Regions from separate parts of the Arthrobacter sp. NPDC055138 genome, predicted to be linked through region 1. Evidence: riboswitches for the same ligand, from Rfam matches in the RefSeq annotation. Region 1 holds a riboswitch; each other region holds the start of a gene.
What was found. A riboswitch is a leader RNA that binds a small molecule or an ion and turns the genes downstream of it on or off. The one in region 1 is predicted to bind S-adenosylmethionine.

Region 1 (5,199 bases):
GGAATACAGCCCGAAGCCCCACTGGAACAGTTCCACGGTGGGCGTCAGTTCGACGCCGCTAGCGTCCGCCGACTGCTGCATGTACCACTGGTGCTCGAAGATGGTGGCGTGGAACTGGCCCTCTGCCACCGCGCGGTTGGCCTGAACCGGGTCCTGCAGGCCCACAGCCTCGATCTCCACGCCGTAGTCCGGCGCGATCTCCTCGGCGACGAACTTGAGGATCTTCTCCTCGCCCGCCATAGCCGGTTCGAAGTGGACCTTCAACGGGGAGGTGACCTCGCCGCCGGCGGCGGCCGCGGTGGCCGGCCGGGACTGCTGCTGCACCAGCAACAGCCCCAGGACCAGGGCGACGACGGCGGCGATCGCCGCGATGCCCCACGGCAGGGCGGTGGACTGCTTGCGCAAGGTGAAACCATGGTCGTGGCCAGACCCGGTAGTCGGTGTGTTCATGTGTGGTGCTCCTGGTTTGTTCAGCTAGGGGCGCAGCAGGGCGCGGGAAATGCGGTCGCCGGCGAACTGCACCAGCTGGACCGTGATGATGAGGACAACGATGGTGGCGGCCATCACATGGGTATCGAACCGCTGGTAACCGTACGTGACGGCCAAGTAGCCGATGCCGCCGGCGCCGATGGTTCCTGCGATCGCCGAGTATTCGATCATCGAGATCGTGTTCAGCGTGATCGCCGAGGTCAGGCCCGGCAGCGCCTCACGCAGCTGGGTCTGCCGGATGATCTGCCCGGTGGAACTGCCGGTCACCAGACCCACGGCCATGTTCTCGCGCGGCAAGTCGTTCAGCGCGTTCTGCACCAGCCGGGCAAAGAACGGAATGCCGGCCAGCGTCATCGGGACCACCGCCGCCGCGATGCCGATGGTGGTCCCGGTCACCCACTTCGTCAACGGGATGATCGCCGCCATCAGCACCAGGAACGGCAGCGAACGCCCCATGTTGACCAGCCAGCTGACCACACCATGCAGCCGCGGCCGCGGAAACAATCCGCGGCTGTCCGTGTTGTAGAGCAGCACGCCGGTGGCTCCGCCGACCAGGATCACTAGTGCCATCACCATGCCGACCATCGCCCAGGTCTCGCCGTAGGCGGGCAGCAGCAGCGCCGGCAGGTCGGCCCAGGGCGTGTCCAGCCCGACGGCGGCGGTTTCGGTGGGCCTCATGTTCGCGCCTCGATCTTCTGGTGGGCTTCGTGTTCTGCATCGTCCGACGGCGGCGCAACCGATTCCCGGGTGTGGACGGTGGCGGCGGAGACTGCCACCCGCCGATCCGCGACCAGGCCCAGCTGCCCCAGATAGGCGCGGACCTCCGCTTCCGGGCGGCCGGCCACGCCGATTTCGGCACGGCCGAGTACCGAGTCGCCGTGTGCTTCCACCGAACCGCCCAGCAGCGCCACGCGTACGCCGAGGCCTGCGGAAAGCCGGGTCATCCACTCCGGGTCCACCGGCCCGTGCCGGTAGGAGACGGACAGCGCGTAGTCGAAGCCGGCTGGCAGCGGCAGGGCCCGCACGGGCAGCAGTTGGCGGCCCGCGCCAGACGCAGGGTCCGCCACCAGTGCGCCGATCGGCCCGTACTCCGAAACCCGCCCGTTGGCCAGCACGGCCACCTGGTCGGCGACGTGGCGCACCACGTCCATCTCGTGGGTGATCAGGATGACGGACAGTCCCAGCTCGGTCCGCACGTCATCCAGCAGGTCCAGGATCTGCTGCGTGGACTCCGGGTCCAAGCCGGACGTGGATTCGTCGGACAGCAGGATCCGCGGCCGCAGCGCCAGCGCCCGGGCGATGCCCACCCGCTGCTTCTGGCCGCCGGAAAGCTGCCCCGGGTAGGCGTTGGCCTTGTGCAGCAGGCCCACCCGGTCCAGCAGTTCGGCCACACGGTCCTCCATCTGCCGGTGCACCACGCCCAGGTTGCGCAGCGGGAGCGCAACGTTCTCGGCCACCGTCATCCGGCGCAGCAGCGCCGAATGCTGAAAAATGGTGCCGATCGCGCGGCGTTCGCTGCGCAGTGCCTGGCCGGACAGCGCGGACAGGTTGCGGCCGTCCACCAGCACCTGGCCGGAGGTCGGTTTCTCCAACAGGGAAATGCAGTGGGACAGGGTCGTCTTGCCGGCCCCGGACGAGCCAACGACGGCGGTAATCGCCCCCTGCTCGATGCTCAGGTCGATGCCCTTGAGCACATCGACCGTCCCCTGGCCTGTGCTGTAACTCTTGTGCAGATCACGGATCTCAATCATCGCGAACCGCCTGCGGCGTGCCGTGTCATGTTGCTCCTGAAGTTCAGGGAGCCCCGGGCACAGCCATCACAGCCGCGCAGGCATGGCGCAGCCAGTTCCGGTCCTGTCCGGGTTCTCCATCGGTCCTGGCATTAGCACCGTGCGGCAAAGAGCCGGGGTTGCTGCGGCGTCATCGAGCCAGATCTCTCAGCCGCTCTGGATGGTTCTTCCGACGTCGGTGCGCTGCCCCCAAAGGGGCCGCGCCCCGACGTCGTTGTCTAAATGGTTCTGCTGTTGCCCAGGCTCAGTCGACCAGGGCATTCTGCAGCCGGAAGCCGGCCGCGCGGTGGTTCTCCGGCAGCTTGTCGCCGCGGCCGAAGAGCTTGTTGCGCAGCGTGCCCGGCGCGTACTCGGTAGGGTACGCTCCGAGCTTCTGCAGCTCCGGCACCACGTATTCCACGACGTCCTCGAACGTGCCCGGGGTGATGGCGTAGGCCAGATTGAAACCGTCCACGTCGGTTTCCTCGACCCACTCCACCAGCTTGGCGGCGACCTCCTGGCCGGAGCCCACGGTGATCGGGCCGAAGCCGCCGACGCCGACCCATTCGGCCAGCTGGCGGATGGTCCAGGGCTTGCCGCTGTCGCCGGAGGCCTTCTGGAAGGTCTCCACCGAGGACTGGATGGCATTGGACTTCACGTTCTCGCCGATCACGTCGTCCGGGCCGTAGGTGGACAGGTCCACGCCCATCCAGCCCGAAATCAGGGCCAGCGCGCCGTTGACGTCCGCGTACGACTTGTAGTCCTCGAACTTGGCCTGGGCGGTGGCGTTGTCCGGTCCGGTCACCACGGTCTGCATGGCGTAGATGCGGACGTCGTAACGGCCGCGGCCGGCAGCCTCGGCCGCGTCGCGGATTTTCTTCACCGACGCGGCAAGCATTTCCTTGGTGGGGCAGGTGACGAACACCGCCTCGGCGTTATCGGCGGCGAACTCGGTGCCGCGCTTGGAGGCCCCCGCCTGGAAGATCACCGGAGTGCGCTGCGGGCTCGGCTCGGTGATGGCGATCCCGGGCACCTTGAAGAACTTGCCCTCGTGCCGGATTTCGTGCACCTTTGCCGGGTCGGTGAAAACGCCGGTCTCCACGTCCTTGACCACTGCGTCGTCTTCCCACGAGCCCTCAAGCAGCTTGTAGATGACTTCGAGGTATTCATCGGCGTGGTTGTAGCGCTCGTCGTGCTCCAGTTGGTCTTCCTGGCCCATGTTGCGCGCGGCCGAGGGCAGGTAGCCGGTCACCACGTTCCAGCCGACGCGGCCGTTGGTGAGGTGATCCAGTGTGGCCAGGCGGCGGGCGAACGGGTACGGGTGCTCGTAGGCAGTGCCGGCGGTGACGCCGAAGCCCAGGTTCTCGGTCACCGCGGCCATGGCCGATACCAGCATGAACGGATCGTTCACCGGGACCTGCGTGCCGGCCCGCAGCGTCGTCTCGTTGGACGATCCGAACACGTCGTAAGTGCCGAGCACGTCGGCAATGAAGAGTCCGTCGAACAGGCCCTTCTCCAGCACCTTGGCCAGATGCGTCCAGTAGCCGATGGTGTTGTAGGTGGCGGACTTGTCCTGCGGGTGGCGCCACAGTCCGGGCGACTGGTGGCCCACGCAGTTCATGTCGAACGCGTTGAAGCGGATGTGCCGCGGGGAATGGTTCAAGGTCATGTCAGGCTCCTTTACTGATGAGAAGAGCCCGCGCCGGTCCCCCGGCGGGCATGCAGTGGCCCTGAGGAACCAACGAGAGATCGAGCTTCTCCATCGGTCCTGGCGGTAGCACCTTCCTCACAAGGAGGGGGTTGCTGCGGCGTCAACAAGCCAGGTCTCTCGGCCGCTCTGGATGGGTACCCCTCCATTGGACACCCGCAGGCGCCGCGGAGGGAAATGGTGCGCGTCACGCGGGGTAAAAATGTTGCGCGTCACGCCCAGGGCAAGAATTACGACGCCGGTGCGGCGCCGGTTACGGCCTGTTGCCGCTTGGATCCCACCACCGCTCCGGCCCCGAAGCAGGCAAGGATCAGCACGACGACGGCGATCGCCAGCGGCACACTGTTGCCGACCAAGGTGGGGAGGTTCTGCAGGATCAGGCCCAAGATGCCCAGCAAGCCGAGCAGCCCAAGAGCCGGTCCAACGGAGCGCTTCCAGCTGCGGGCAGGCGCTCCCCGCCGGCGGAAGAACACCAGCACAGCGACGCTGGTGAGCGTCATCAGCACCACCACGCCCAAGGAGGAGAATCCGGCGAACCAAGTGTAGAACTGCACGATCGGATCCCATCCGGCCACCACCGCGACCAGCAGGAACAGGGCCACCACGGCGGTGGCCGCTCCGGAGGCCCGGTGCGGAGAGCGGTGCTTCGGGTGGGTGCTGGCCAGCTTGGGCGGGAAGACTCCCTTCCTCGAGAGCTGGAAGAAATAGCGTGAGCTGATGTTGTGGAAGGACAGGATGCACGCGAACAAGCTGCTGGCGAGCAGGACCTGGACAATGTGGCTGCCGGCCGTGCCCAGGTAGAGCGCGGTGGTCTCGGACAGCAGGGTGCCGGGTGCATCCGTGGCCTTCTGCACAATCCCGGTGTCGCCCCAGACGCTGATCAGCAGCCAGCTGGAGAGCGCATAGAAGCCGCCCACCACCAGCAGGGCCACATAGGTGGCCCGCGGGATCGTCTTGTCCGGATCCCGGGCCTCATCCCGGAACACGGCGGTGACCTCGAAGCCGATGAAGCTCAGGATGGCGAATAGCAGCGCGATACCGGGCGCCCCAGACAGCACGGTTGACGGTGTGACGAACCCGGTGGAGAGGCCCTCGGCCCCGCCGCCGCCAAAGACGATGGCGGCGTCCAGGATCAGCACGATCAGCACTTCGGCCACTAGCAGCACGGCCAGCACCTTGCCGGACAGCTCGATGTTGCGGTGGCCCAGCCACGCCACGGCAACCAGCGCGGCG
Region 2 (5,199 bases), on a different contig from region 1:
CTGTGAGCAGGATGTAGCTGTTGGCGTCGAAGCGGGAAACCAGCTTCTCCGCCTGGTAGTCCAGATAGCTTTCCACCGCATAGCGGCCGCGGGCGGAGGGCGTGATGCCGCCAAACGGCTGTTCCTCCGCCTGCGCCGAGCGGCCGAACCGATACTCCAGTTCAGGCTCCGAACGGTAGTTGATGTGGGCGATTCGCCGGGCAATACCTAGTCCGGCTTCGGGGGCGGGACCGCCGTAGTAGTCGCCGCCGGTAAAGTGCGGATCCAGCCGGATGGCTGCGACCTGCGCCTGGGCAAACGCGATCTGTTCGGCGGTGCTGGCCGCCCCGCACGCCATCACGGCGCACCGCGCCGTGCGCTCGGGGAACGTCGCAGCCCACTCGAGCGCGCGGGCCCCGCCCATCGACCCGCCGAGCACGGCGTGCCAGCGGCGGATGCCCAGCGCATCGGCGAGCCTCGCCTCGGCCCGGACCGAATCCCGGATGGTGACGAACGGAAACCGCGACCCCCACGGCTTACCATCTGGTGCCGGCGTCGCCGGGCCGGTGGAGCCGTAGCAGCCGCCAACCATGTTGGCGGCCACTACGAAATAACGCTCCGTGTCGATGGTGGCGCCGGGACCGACCAGGTCGTCCCACCAGCCCTCCTCGTTGGAGGCACCGCGGGCCACATGCGTGCTGCCGGTCAGGGCGTGCTCGATCAGGACGGCGTTGGACGCATCCGCGTTCAGGGTGCCCCAGGTTTCATATCCCAGGACAACCTCGGGCAGATAGCCGCCGGCCTCCAGCTCCAGCGCACCTACTGGCATCCTGCGCAGGACGCCATCCGTCGCCTGATCCACCAGTTCCTGCGGTTGCACGATCGTCACGCTGCGTTCTACCTGCTTGCCTAGTCGTCCGAGCCCTTGGCGGCGCGGAAACCGGCCTCCAAGTCGGCGATGATGTCGTTGACGTTCTCGATGCCCACGGAGAGCCGGACCAGTCCGTCGGTCACGCCGGCGGTCAGCCGTTCCTCGGCCGAAAGCTGGGCGTGGGTGGTCGACGCCGGGTGGATCACCAGCGAGCGCACGTCGCCGAGGTTGGCCACATGCGAATGCAGTTCAAGGCCGTCCACAAAACGCTTGCCGGCCTCGATCCCGCCCTTGATCTCGAACGACACGATGGCGCCCGTGCCCTTCGGACCGTATTTGCGGCCGCGGTCGTACCAGGGGCTCGACGGCAGGCCGAGGTACGCGACGGAAGCAACGTCGTCGTGCGCCTCGAGGAATTCCGCGACCTTCTGTGCATTGGCCACGTGGCGCTCCACCCGCAGGCTCAGCGTCTCCAGCCCCTGGGCGATCAGGAAGGCGTTGAACGGGGAGACCGCGGACCCCAGGTCGCGCAGCAGCTGGACGCGGGCCTTGAGGATGTAGGCGAGATTGGCGCCAAGCGCACTTCCGACGCCCAGGTCACGGGCAAAGACCAGCCCGTTGTAGGTCTCGTCCGGGGTGTTGAAGCCCGGGAACTTTTCCGGATCGGCAGCGAAGTCGAAGGTGCCGGCGTCCACGATCACGCCGCCGATGGCCGTCCCGTGGCCGCCCAAGTACTTGGTGGCCGAGTGCAGCACGATGTCTGCGCCCCACTCGATCGGGCGGATCAAGTACGGGGTGGCCAGCGTGTTGTCCACGATCAGCGGCACGCCATTCTCATGGGCGATGCTGCTGACCGCTTCCAGGTCCAGTACATCTTGGCGCGGGTTGGAGACCACCTCGCCGAAGAACGCCTTGGTGTTCGGCTGCACTGCGTCGCGCCACTGCTGCAGGTTGTCCGGATCCTCGACGAACGTCACCTCGATGCCGAACTTGGGCAGCGTGGTGCGCAGCAGGTTGTACGTGCCCCCGTACAGGCTGGGGCTGGCCACAATATGGTCGCCGGCCTCGGCCAAGTTCAGGATGGAGAACGTGGATGCGGCCTGGCCCGAGGCCAACAGCAGCGCACCGACACCGCCTTCCAGACTGGCGACCCGGGCCTCAACGGCCTCGCTGGTCGGGTTGCCGATCCGCGTGTAAATGGGCGCCAACTCGGACAGGGCAAAGCGGTCCGCGGCGCTCTGGGCGCTGGGGAACACGAACGAGGTGGTCTGATAGATCGGCAGTGCACGGGCGCCGGTGGCGGCATCCGGCTCCTGGCCGGCGTGGATCTGACGGGTTTCAAAGGACCAGTCTGCATTGGACATGGTGCAACTCCTTCATGGGAAGGGGTCATCCGGGATCCGGCCGTGCCGGCATGTCTATCCCGGGTGTGACCCGCGCTTGCGCACCGCCTGATGGCGGCTGCCTGGTCTTCACCCGGGGCACCCCACCGCGGTTGGAGGGTTGCCGGCCAGCAAACCGGGGTTTCACGCTGGCACTCATGACCTGCGTCCAGTCTCAGCGGAGAGCCCGCCCGGCCGCAACAATGTGACACCTTATGACCGCCCGCAGCGGCGCTTATTCCGCCCCAATCTGGTGGTGTGAGCACCTGCCAGACATGGATCTTCGAGCCACATCCGGCCGGATACTGGTGACTTAGGTCACCCTAAGTCGAGAGAGGGTTCACAAAGTGCCAAGATATGGCTATGCGCTTCGACCACGTTTCTTATGCTGTTGAGCCCGACGGTCTGGCTGCCACCTCAGAGCGGATCTCCAAAGCTCTGGGTATTGACGCAGTCAAGGGCGGGGTGCACCCCCGCTTCGGCACCCGCAATATGATCTTCCCGCTGACCGACCACCATTACCTGGAAGTGGTGGAGGTCCTGGCCCACCCCGCGTCCGACAAAGCCCCCTTCGGGCAGGCCGTGCGTGCCCGCTCCGAAGCCGGCGGCGGCTGGATGGGCTGGTGCGTGGAAGTGGACGATCTAACCCCGTTCGAAGAGCGGTTGGGCCGCCATGCGGTTCCCGGAAACCGCAAGTTCCCGGACGGCCAGGAATTGACCTGGCAGCAGATCGGCATCAAGGGCCTGATCGCCGACCCGCAGGTTCCCTACATGCTGCGCTGGGATGACGGCACCGAGGCGCTTCACCCGTCCAACGCCCGCCCGGCATCCGTCAAGCTGATCGGCCTGACCATTGCCGGTTCCTCGGATCGCGTGGCGGACTGGCTGGGCACCCCGGTGGATGACCTGCTCGACGACGTCAAGGTTGCGTGGACCGCGCCGAACGGCACGCCGGGCATCATGTCGGTCCGCTTCGAAACCGCGAACGGCATCGTCGAACTCTAAGTTTCCGGTCTCGTCCGGCCCGGTGCACGGCTCGCTTTTTTACGCAGGGCTCCCGTTCCGGCCTCTTGCTCCCACCCACGGTGGCGCAAGAGGCCGGAACGGGAGCCTTTTGCCTGTCCCCGGCAAGCATCCTCTCGGCTGGCCGTTAGGTACGCCGGCTTAGGTACCGATGCCGATGGCTGGACCCACCAGCGCGTAGCCGACGAAACCGGCGATATCCAAAAGTGCGTGCGCGACCACCAGGGGCATTACCCGCTTGACCTTCGTATAGACGTAGCCGAACACCAGGCCCATCAGGAAGTTCCCGATACCCGGGCCGATCCCCTGGTACAAGTGGTAGGTCCCGCGCAGGGCGGCGCTGACGAAGATCGAGGTCCAGATCCCCCAGCCGAACTTGGCGAATCGATCGAAAAGGTAGCCCACCATGACCACTTCTTCGAGAATGGCGTGGCGCAGGGCTGAAAGCACCAGTACCGGCACGGTCCACCAGTATTCGTCCAGGGCCGCGGGCACAATTGCGGTGGTGATTCCCAGCGCCCGGCCGGCGGCGTAGACCGCCAACGTGCCGGCACCCATCACCAGGGCCAGCAGGAAGCCCAGGCCGAAGTCCACCCGGGGCCGGGAGAAGGTGAAGCCGATCGACCGGAAGGCCGATTGGCCGGGCGAGGTCATCAGGAGCAGCACCAGTGCCACCGGCACCAGTGCAAAGCAGATGCCGAGCATCTGGTACACGAAATCGAAGATTTCCCGCGAGTTCAGTACCGGATTCAGCGTGGTGGTTTGCGAGGCCAGCGGCGCGCGGGTCATTTTCTCCAGCAGGTTCACCACGGCGTAGACCGCCGACTGCCCCAGCGAAACCCCGAGCACAATGAGCACTTCCGCCCGGTAGTAACTCAGCGTGCGCGGTGCGCTCGCGGTGATGGCCTTCTGCTTGTCCATAGCCACTATCTTGCCAAGTGAACCGGGGCTGGCGGCGACCGGAATCAATCCATGTCCCGCGCTCCCCCGCACGTCGCAACGGTTTCGCCTGCGGCGCCGGCGCACGCGACACTCCTTGGGCTACAAGTCCAACAGCAGGCGCTTGCCCTTGCAGCGGGAGACGCAGATCATCATGGTGTCTCCCGCCTCCCGTTCGGCTTCGGAAAGCAGCGTGTCGCGGTGGTCAATTTCGCCGCCCAGCACGGGCGTTTCACAGGTGCCGCAGATTCCCTCGCGGCAGGAATTCAGCGGACTGAGCCCGGCCGCTTCGAGGGCCTGCAGGATTGACTCGTCAGAACCCACCGGGACCTCCGTCCCGTCGGCGAGCTCGACCACGAAGGCCGACTCGCCGCCTTCAGGAGCTTCCGGGGCTTCGGCGGCGGCGAAGCGCTCACAGTGGAAACGTCCGGGATCCTCCCAACCGTCGGCAATCGACTGAATGACATTGAGCAGCGGCCCGGGACCGCAGGCATAGACGTGAGTCCCGGAGACCTGCTCTGCCAACAGTTCGGCCAGCGGGTAGAACCCGCTTTCGTCGTCGGCGTGGATATGGACGTCCCCTTCGAGTGCCTGGATTTCTTCGAGGAACGCCATCGAGGAGCGGCTGCGTCCCAGATAGACCAAACGCCACGGCACACCGAGTGCAGCGGCCTCCCGGATCATCGGCAGCACAGGGGTGATGCCGATCCCGCCGGCAATGAAGACGTAGCTGTCCGCAGGGGCCAGCACGAAGTTATTGCGCGGTCCCCGGACCTGGATCTTGGTTCCGGGCCTCAACAGGTCATGCACGTAGGCGGAGCCGCCGCGCCCCTCCGGCTCGCGCAGGATGCCCAGCCGCCAGACGGACCGGTCCGTCCGCTCGGAACAGAGCGAGTACTGGCGCAGCAATCCGTTAGGCAGGAGCACGTCGATGTGCGATCCGGCGTCCCACTCCGGCAGCTCTTCGCCGAGCGGATGCTCCAACTGCAGGGAGAGAACGCAGTT
Region 3 (5,199 bases), on a different contig from region 1:
TGCAATCAATCGCGGCCATCGACGGCGATTGCGGCATTCTGGTCACCCGCACCGGGCCCGGGCAATTCACTGTGGAACTGAGCGACGACGTGCCCTACGGCATCACGCAGGAATCCGACCTCGACTAGGATCCGCCTCTCCGGCTGGGCCCACCAGCACGGGCCGTCGCGGCATTGACTCCCGGTTTCAGGCTGCTAGCGTTTCGCTCGTACGTTCAGGCAATCCGGCAGATCTGAGGAGCGTTCCCGTGGCAAACGTCAGCATCATCGGTACCGGCAACATGGGCCAGGCCATCTCCAGCGTGGTCAGCAAGGGCGGAAACGTCGTCGAGTCGTTCGACCATGACGACGCCCGGCCCGTAACCGGCGACATTGTTATCCTCGCGGTGCCCTACCCCGCCCTGTCCGACATCGTCCGCAGCCGCGGCGACCAGTTGGCGGGAAAGGTGGTCGTCGACATCACCAACCCGCTGAACTTTGAAACCTTCGACTCGCTCACCGTGCCGTCCGACAGTTCGGCCGCAGCCGAACTCAGCGCCTCGCTGCCGGATTCGCGCGTGGTCAAGGCCTTCAACACCACCTTCGCCGCCACGCTGTCCTCCGGCACCGTCGGCGGCCTGCCCACCACCGTGCTTATGGCCGGGGATGATGCCGCGGCCAAGTCCCAGCTGGCCGAGGTGGTCACCGCCGCCGGGCTGAACGCCATCGATGCCGGCGCACTGTCCCGGGCCCGGGAACTCGAGGCCCTGGGATTCCTGCAGATCTCCCTGGCCGCCGCCGAGAAGCTCCCGTGGACCGGAGGCTTCGGCGTCGTCGCCTGACCGCCTAATAGCCCGGCGCTAGCGCCGTCCCGACCGCCTGGCAGCAATAGCCATTCCGGCCAGCACGCCGGCGGCGATCAGCAGCAGCACGGACACCACGATTAGCGGGGGCATGATGTCCAGCCCCATGATGGACGGCATCACCGTCAGGCTGACCGCGAAGAGAGCGACGACGGCAGCAGCGAGCCCGAGGGCAACGGCACGGGGATTGGATCCTTCCACGCCCTCCACTCTATCGGCGCTTCGCTCCGGCTTTGTGACGCCGGCCGGCGCCCGTCGAATAAGGCCACGGGCCCTCCCGGTGGGATAATTTCGCCCATGGCTCCAGCAATCGCATACCAAGGTGAACCCGGCTCGAACTCGCACATGGCGTGCCTTGAGGTCCGGCCCGGCTGGGACGCGGTGCCATGCGCCAGCTTTGAAGACGCCTTCGCCGCCGTCACCAGCGGCGAGGCCGAACTGGCCATGATCCCCATTGACAACTCGATCGCCGGCCGCGTGGCGGACATCCATGCCCTGCTGCCCCGGACCACGCTGCAGATCGTGGAGGAATTCTTCCTGCCCATCCGCTTCAGCCTGCTCGGCATTCCCGGGGCCACGGTGGAACAGGCCCGTGAAGTGCACAGCCACATCCATGCCCTGGGACAGTGCCGCAAGCTGATCCGCCGTTTGGGGCTAACGCCGGTCATTGCCGGCGATACCGCCGGGTCGGCCCGTGAAGTTGCCGAGTGGAACGATCCCACCAAGGTCTCGCTCGCGCCGCCGATGGCCGCGGAGCTGTACGGCCTGCAAGTCTTCGCCGAGAAAGTGGAAGACGATCCAACGAACACCACCCGGTTTGTGGTGCTGGCCGACCGGCGGCCCGTCCCCCGCCGCGAGGAGCTGCCCGGTCCCGCGGTGACCAGCTTTGTTTTCCGGGTGCGCAACGTTCCCTCGGCGCTGTACAAGGCCCTCGGCGGGTTCGCGACCAACGGCATCAACATGACCCGGCTGGAGAGCTACATGGTGGGCGGCGAATTCGCGGCCACCATGTTCATGGTGGACGTCGAAGGCCATCCGGAGGACCAGCCAATGGTCCATGCCTTCGAGGAACTCGAATTCTTCACCACCGAAATCCGGATTCTGGGCGTCTATCCCGCCCACCCGTTCCGGTTGAACCGCGGCGCGGAACAGCCGGCAGGCACCTAGGCAAGGGAAGCGCGTGCCACCGAGTGGCACGCGCGGCGCCGGACAGAGTTCTTAACGAACTGTTACCCGCGTTTGACCGAGGCCACGTCCCGCTTTACCTTGGAAATGAATCACGAGCGCCAACTTCACAGCCCTGGCTGGTTGGCCGGCAACCCTCTACCGTAGCGGGGTGCTCCAGGTGATGATTCGGCCCGCCGGGTTTGTCGGCAGGCAAGTACGCGTATCCTCCGGCAGCAGCGGATGCGCCTGAGCTTCAAGGATGGCCATGTCCCTGCACAACGACTTGACCCCGAACACCCTCCGCTCCGCCTTCGGGCGCTTTCCCTCCGGAATCGCAGCGCTCTGCGCCGTCATCGACGGTCAGCCGCAAGGCATCGTCGCTTCCTCCTTCACCGTGGGCGTTTCACTGGAGCCGCCGCTGGTGATGTTCGCCGTCCAGAACACCTCGCGGACCTGGCCGCTGCTCCGCCAGGCCGGCCGGATCGGCGTGTCGGTGCTGAGCACGGAGCACGACGGCGTCTGCCGCCAGATTGCTTCCAAGAGCGGCGACCGCTTCGCCGGGCTGAGCCTGCACCGCACCGACCGGGACGCGCTTTTCCTCAACGAGGCAGCGCTGTGGCTGGATTGCTCGGTGCATCAGGAGTTCCCGGCCGGTGACCACCAGGTGGTGCTGCTGGAGGTACACGCGCTGAGCACGCACGACGGCGCGCACGAACCGCTGGTCTTCCACGACTCCTCGTTCCGCCGGCTGGTACAGCCCGCGTTCGTCTAGGGCAGCGGGCGTCCCCGCGCCGCCACCCACAGCGCGTACCATTCCTGCCGGGTCATTGCCGCGCCGATCTCCTCGGCCTGGCCGCAGGCCCTGATCCGCTCCGGGTTGCTGGTACCGACGACCGGCCGGATCCGGGCAGGATGGCGCAGCAGCCAGCCCAGCACCACGGCTTCCTGCGTGCAGCCCTTGTCCCGGGCCAGCTCGGAGACCAAGGCTGCCGTCGCGCGATCCGCTGCCGCACCACCGCCGCCGGGGCCGTCAACTGTGCCGGCGGCCCGTTCCGCCGGCCGGCCGCTGTAGCGGCCCCGCGCCAGCGAGCCCCAGGCCTGCAACTCCACCGCGTGGGCAGCACAGTACTCCAGGGTGCCGTGCGGGAAGCCGACGGCGGCGCCTTCCGGGTGGTTGACCAGCACGCCGGATTCAAGCCAGTCCCGCCGGTACAGGCTCATTTCCAACTGGTTGACGGCGAGCGGCTCGTCGAGCGCGGCCTGCAGCCACCTCATCTGCTCGCCGGACATGTTCGAGACGCCTAGGCGGCGGACCTTCCCGGCCAGCCGGAGGCGGCTGAACGCCTCGGCAATCTCCTCGGCCGGGGCCAGCGGATCCGGCCGGTGGATCAGCAGCGTGTCCAGGTGGTCGGTGTGCAGGCGGCGCAGGCTTTCCTCGGTACCGGCCACGATGGCCGCGCGGGATGAGTCGTACTGGCCCACCAGTCCGGGAACCGGCAGTCGGATGCCGCATTTGCTCTGCAGCTGGATGGTTTCCCGGAGTTCCGGTCGCTCGGCCAGCACCCGGCCGAACGCAGCCTCCGCCTTGCCGTGGGCGTAAATGTCCGCGTGGTCGAAGATCCTGATGCCGATGTCCAGTGCCGCCTCCACGGCCGTGTGGGCGGCGGCGACGTCGGCGGCCTCCAGCGGGCCGCTCCCCCAGCCACCGCCCAAACCCATGCTGCCGAAGATCAGGCGGGATCCGGCGTCGTCCATTGATATGTCCCTTCGCTGGGCAGGCTTCCAGCGTACGACAGCGGCTCGCCGAAATCGGGGGTTGTGCCGCCTCGCGGACGGCAGTACGGTAACTCTCGCGGGGCCGGATAGCGTCCCCAGGCAACCAGTATTAGGCCGCCTGCGCCACCCGCGCCGCCAGGAAGTTAACCATGGCAGTTCCTCCCAGCCCGGACCGGGGCCCTCACCAGCCGTCCGGTCCCTCAACAGCCCGGGAGTCCGCGCGCGCGGACCAGGACCGGGCCCAACTCCCGGACGGCGCTGCCGCTGCACAGCCCCGGATTACGGTGGTGTTCCTGGGGCTGATGCTCACCGTGCTGCTGGCAGCGCTGGACCAGACCATCGTGGCGACGGCGCTGCCCACCATCGTCGGGGACCTGAACGGGCTGGAGCACATCTCCTGGGTGATCACCGCCTACATTCTGGCCGCCACCATCGGGCTGCCGATCTACGGCAAGCTCGGCGACCTGTTCGGACGCAAGAGCATCTTCATCTTTGCGATCGCGGTGTTCCTGGGCGGCTCGATGCTCTCCGGCATGGCGCAGAGCATGCCGCAGCTGATCGCCTTCCGCGCCATCCAGGGGGTGGGCGGCGGCGGGTTGATGATCGGCGCGCAGGCGATCATCGGCGATCTGGTCTCGCCGCGCGAGCGCGGCAAGTACATGGGCCTTATCGGGGCGGCCTTCGGCCTCGCCTCGGTCAGCGGACCCCTGCTGGGCGGCTTCATTACCGACCACTGGAGCTGGCGCTGGGTCTTCTACATCAACCTCCCGCTGGGTGCCGCGGCGCTGACTGTCATCACCACCACCCTGCACCTGCATAAGCCGGGCGGGCCGAGGCCCAAGCTGGACTATCTGGGCACCTTCCTGCTGGCGGTCGCCAGTGCGGCGGTCATCCTGTTCGCCAGCTGGGGCGGGACCACCTACCCCTGGGACAGTCCGGTGATCATCGGGCTGGGCGCGGTCACCGTGGTTGCCTCGGTGTTGTTCGTGCTGGCCGAACGCCGGGCGGTGGAACCGGTGCTGCCGCTGCGGCTGTTCCGCGACCGGGACTTCACGCTGCCCACCTTGATGGGCGTGTGCGTGGGCATCGCGATGTTCTCCACGATCGCCTATTTGCCCACCTTCCTGCAGATGGTCAACGGGGCCAGCGCCACCGAGTCGGGCCTGATGATGATCCCGATGACGGCGGGGATGGTGGGAGCCACCACCACCACAGGCCAGCTGGTGAGCCGCACCGGCCGCTACAAGATCTTCCCGATCATCGGCACCATCCTGATCGCGGCCGGGCTGGTGATGCTCTCGCAGATCTCCGACACCACCCCGTACTCCTTCACCGCCGCCGGCATGTTGGTGCTGGGGCTGGGGCTGGGGTCCATCATGCAAAACCTGGTGCTGATCGTGCAGAACAGCGTCCGG

Region 2: it holds a riboswitch for S-adenosylmethionine, as region 1 does, so the genes downstream of both, ACWF5H_RS15685 (bifunctional o-acetylhomoserine/o-acetylserine sulfhydrylase) here and ACWF5H_RS10810 (LLM class flavin-dependent oxidoreductase) in region 1, are expected to answer to the same signal.
Region 3: it holds a riboswitch for S-adenosylmethionine, as region 1 does, so the genes downstream of both, ACWF5H_RS03435 (flavin reductase family protein) here and ACWF5H_RS10810 (LLM class flavin-dependent oxidoreductase) in region 1, are expected to answer to the same signal.

What each region holds. Positions count from the first base shown of each region.
Region 1 is NZ_JBSGTH010000004.1:26,999-32,197, reverse strand. It holds gene ACWF5H_RS10825 (MetQ/NlpA family ABC transporter substrate-binding protein) at 1-450, opposite strand, end outside; gene ACWF5H_RS10820 (methionine ABC transporter permease) at 475-1,167, opposite strand; gene ACWF5H_RS10815 (methionine ABC transporter ATP-binding protein) at 1,164-2,240, opposite strand; SAM riboswitch class I at 2,354-2,446, opposite strand; gene ACWF5H_RS10810 (LLM class flavin-dependent oxidoreductase) at 2,524-3,927, opposite strand; SAM riboswitch class I at 4,015-4,106, opposite strand; gene ACWF5H_RS10805 (APC family permease) at 4,197-5,199, opposite strand, start outside.
Region 2 is NZ_JBSGTH010000006.1:155,113-160,311, forward strand. It holds gene metX (homoserine O-acetyltransferase MetX) at 1-808, opposite strand, end outside; gene ACWF5H_RS15685 (bifunctional o-acetylhomoserine/o-acetylserine sulfhydrylase) at 889-2,214, opposite strand; SAM riboswitch class IV at 2,282-2,396, opposite strand; gene ACWF5H_RS15690 (VOC family protein) at 2,590-3,237, shown strand; gene ACWF5H_RS15695 (CPBP family intramembrane glutamic endopeptidase) at 3,397-4,176, opposite strand; gene ACWF5H_RS15700 (PDR/VanB family oxidoreductase) at 4,297-5,199, opposite strand, start outside.
Region 3 is NZ_JBSGTH010000001.1:711,517-716,715, reverse strand. It holds gene ACWF5H_RS03455 (hypothetical protein) at 1-128, shown strand, start outside; gene ACWF5H_RS03450 (NADPH-dependent F420 reductase) at 248-820, shown strand; gene ACWF5H_RS03445 (hypothetical protein) at 839-1,042, opposite strand; gene ACWF5H_RS03440 (prephenate dehydratase) at 1,139-2,008, shown strand; SAM riboswitch class IV at 2,117-2,231, shown strand; gene ACWF5H_RS03435 (flavin reductase family protein) at 2,274-2,780, shown strand; gene ACWF5H_RS03430 (aldo/keto reductase) at 2,777-3,763, opposite strand; gene ACWF5H_RS03425 (DHA2 family efflux MFS transporter permease subunit) at 3,934-5,199, shown strand, end outside.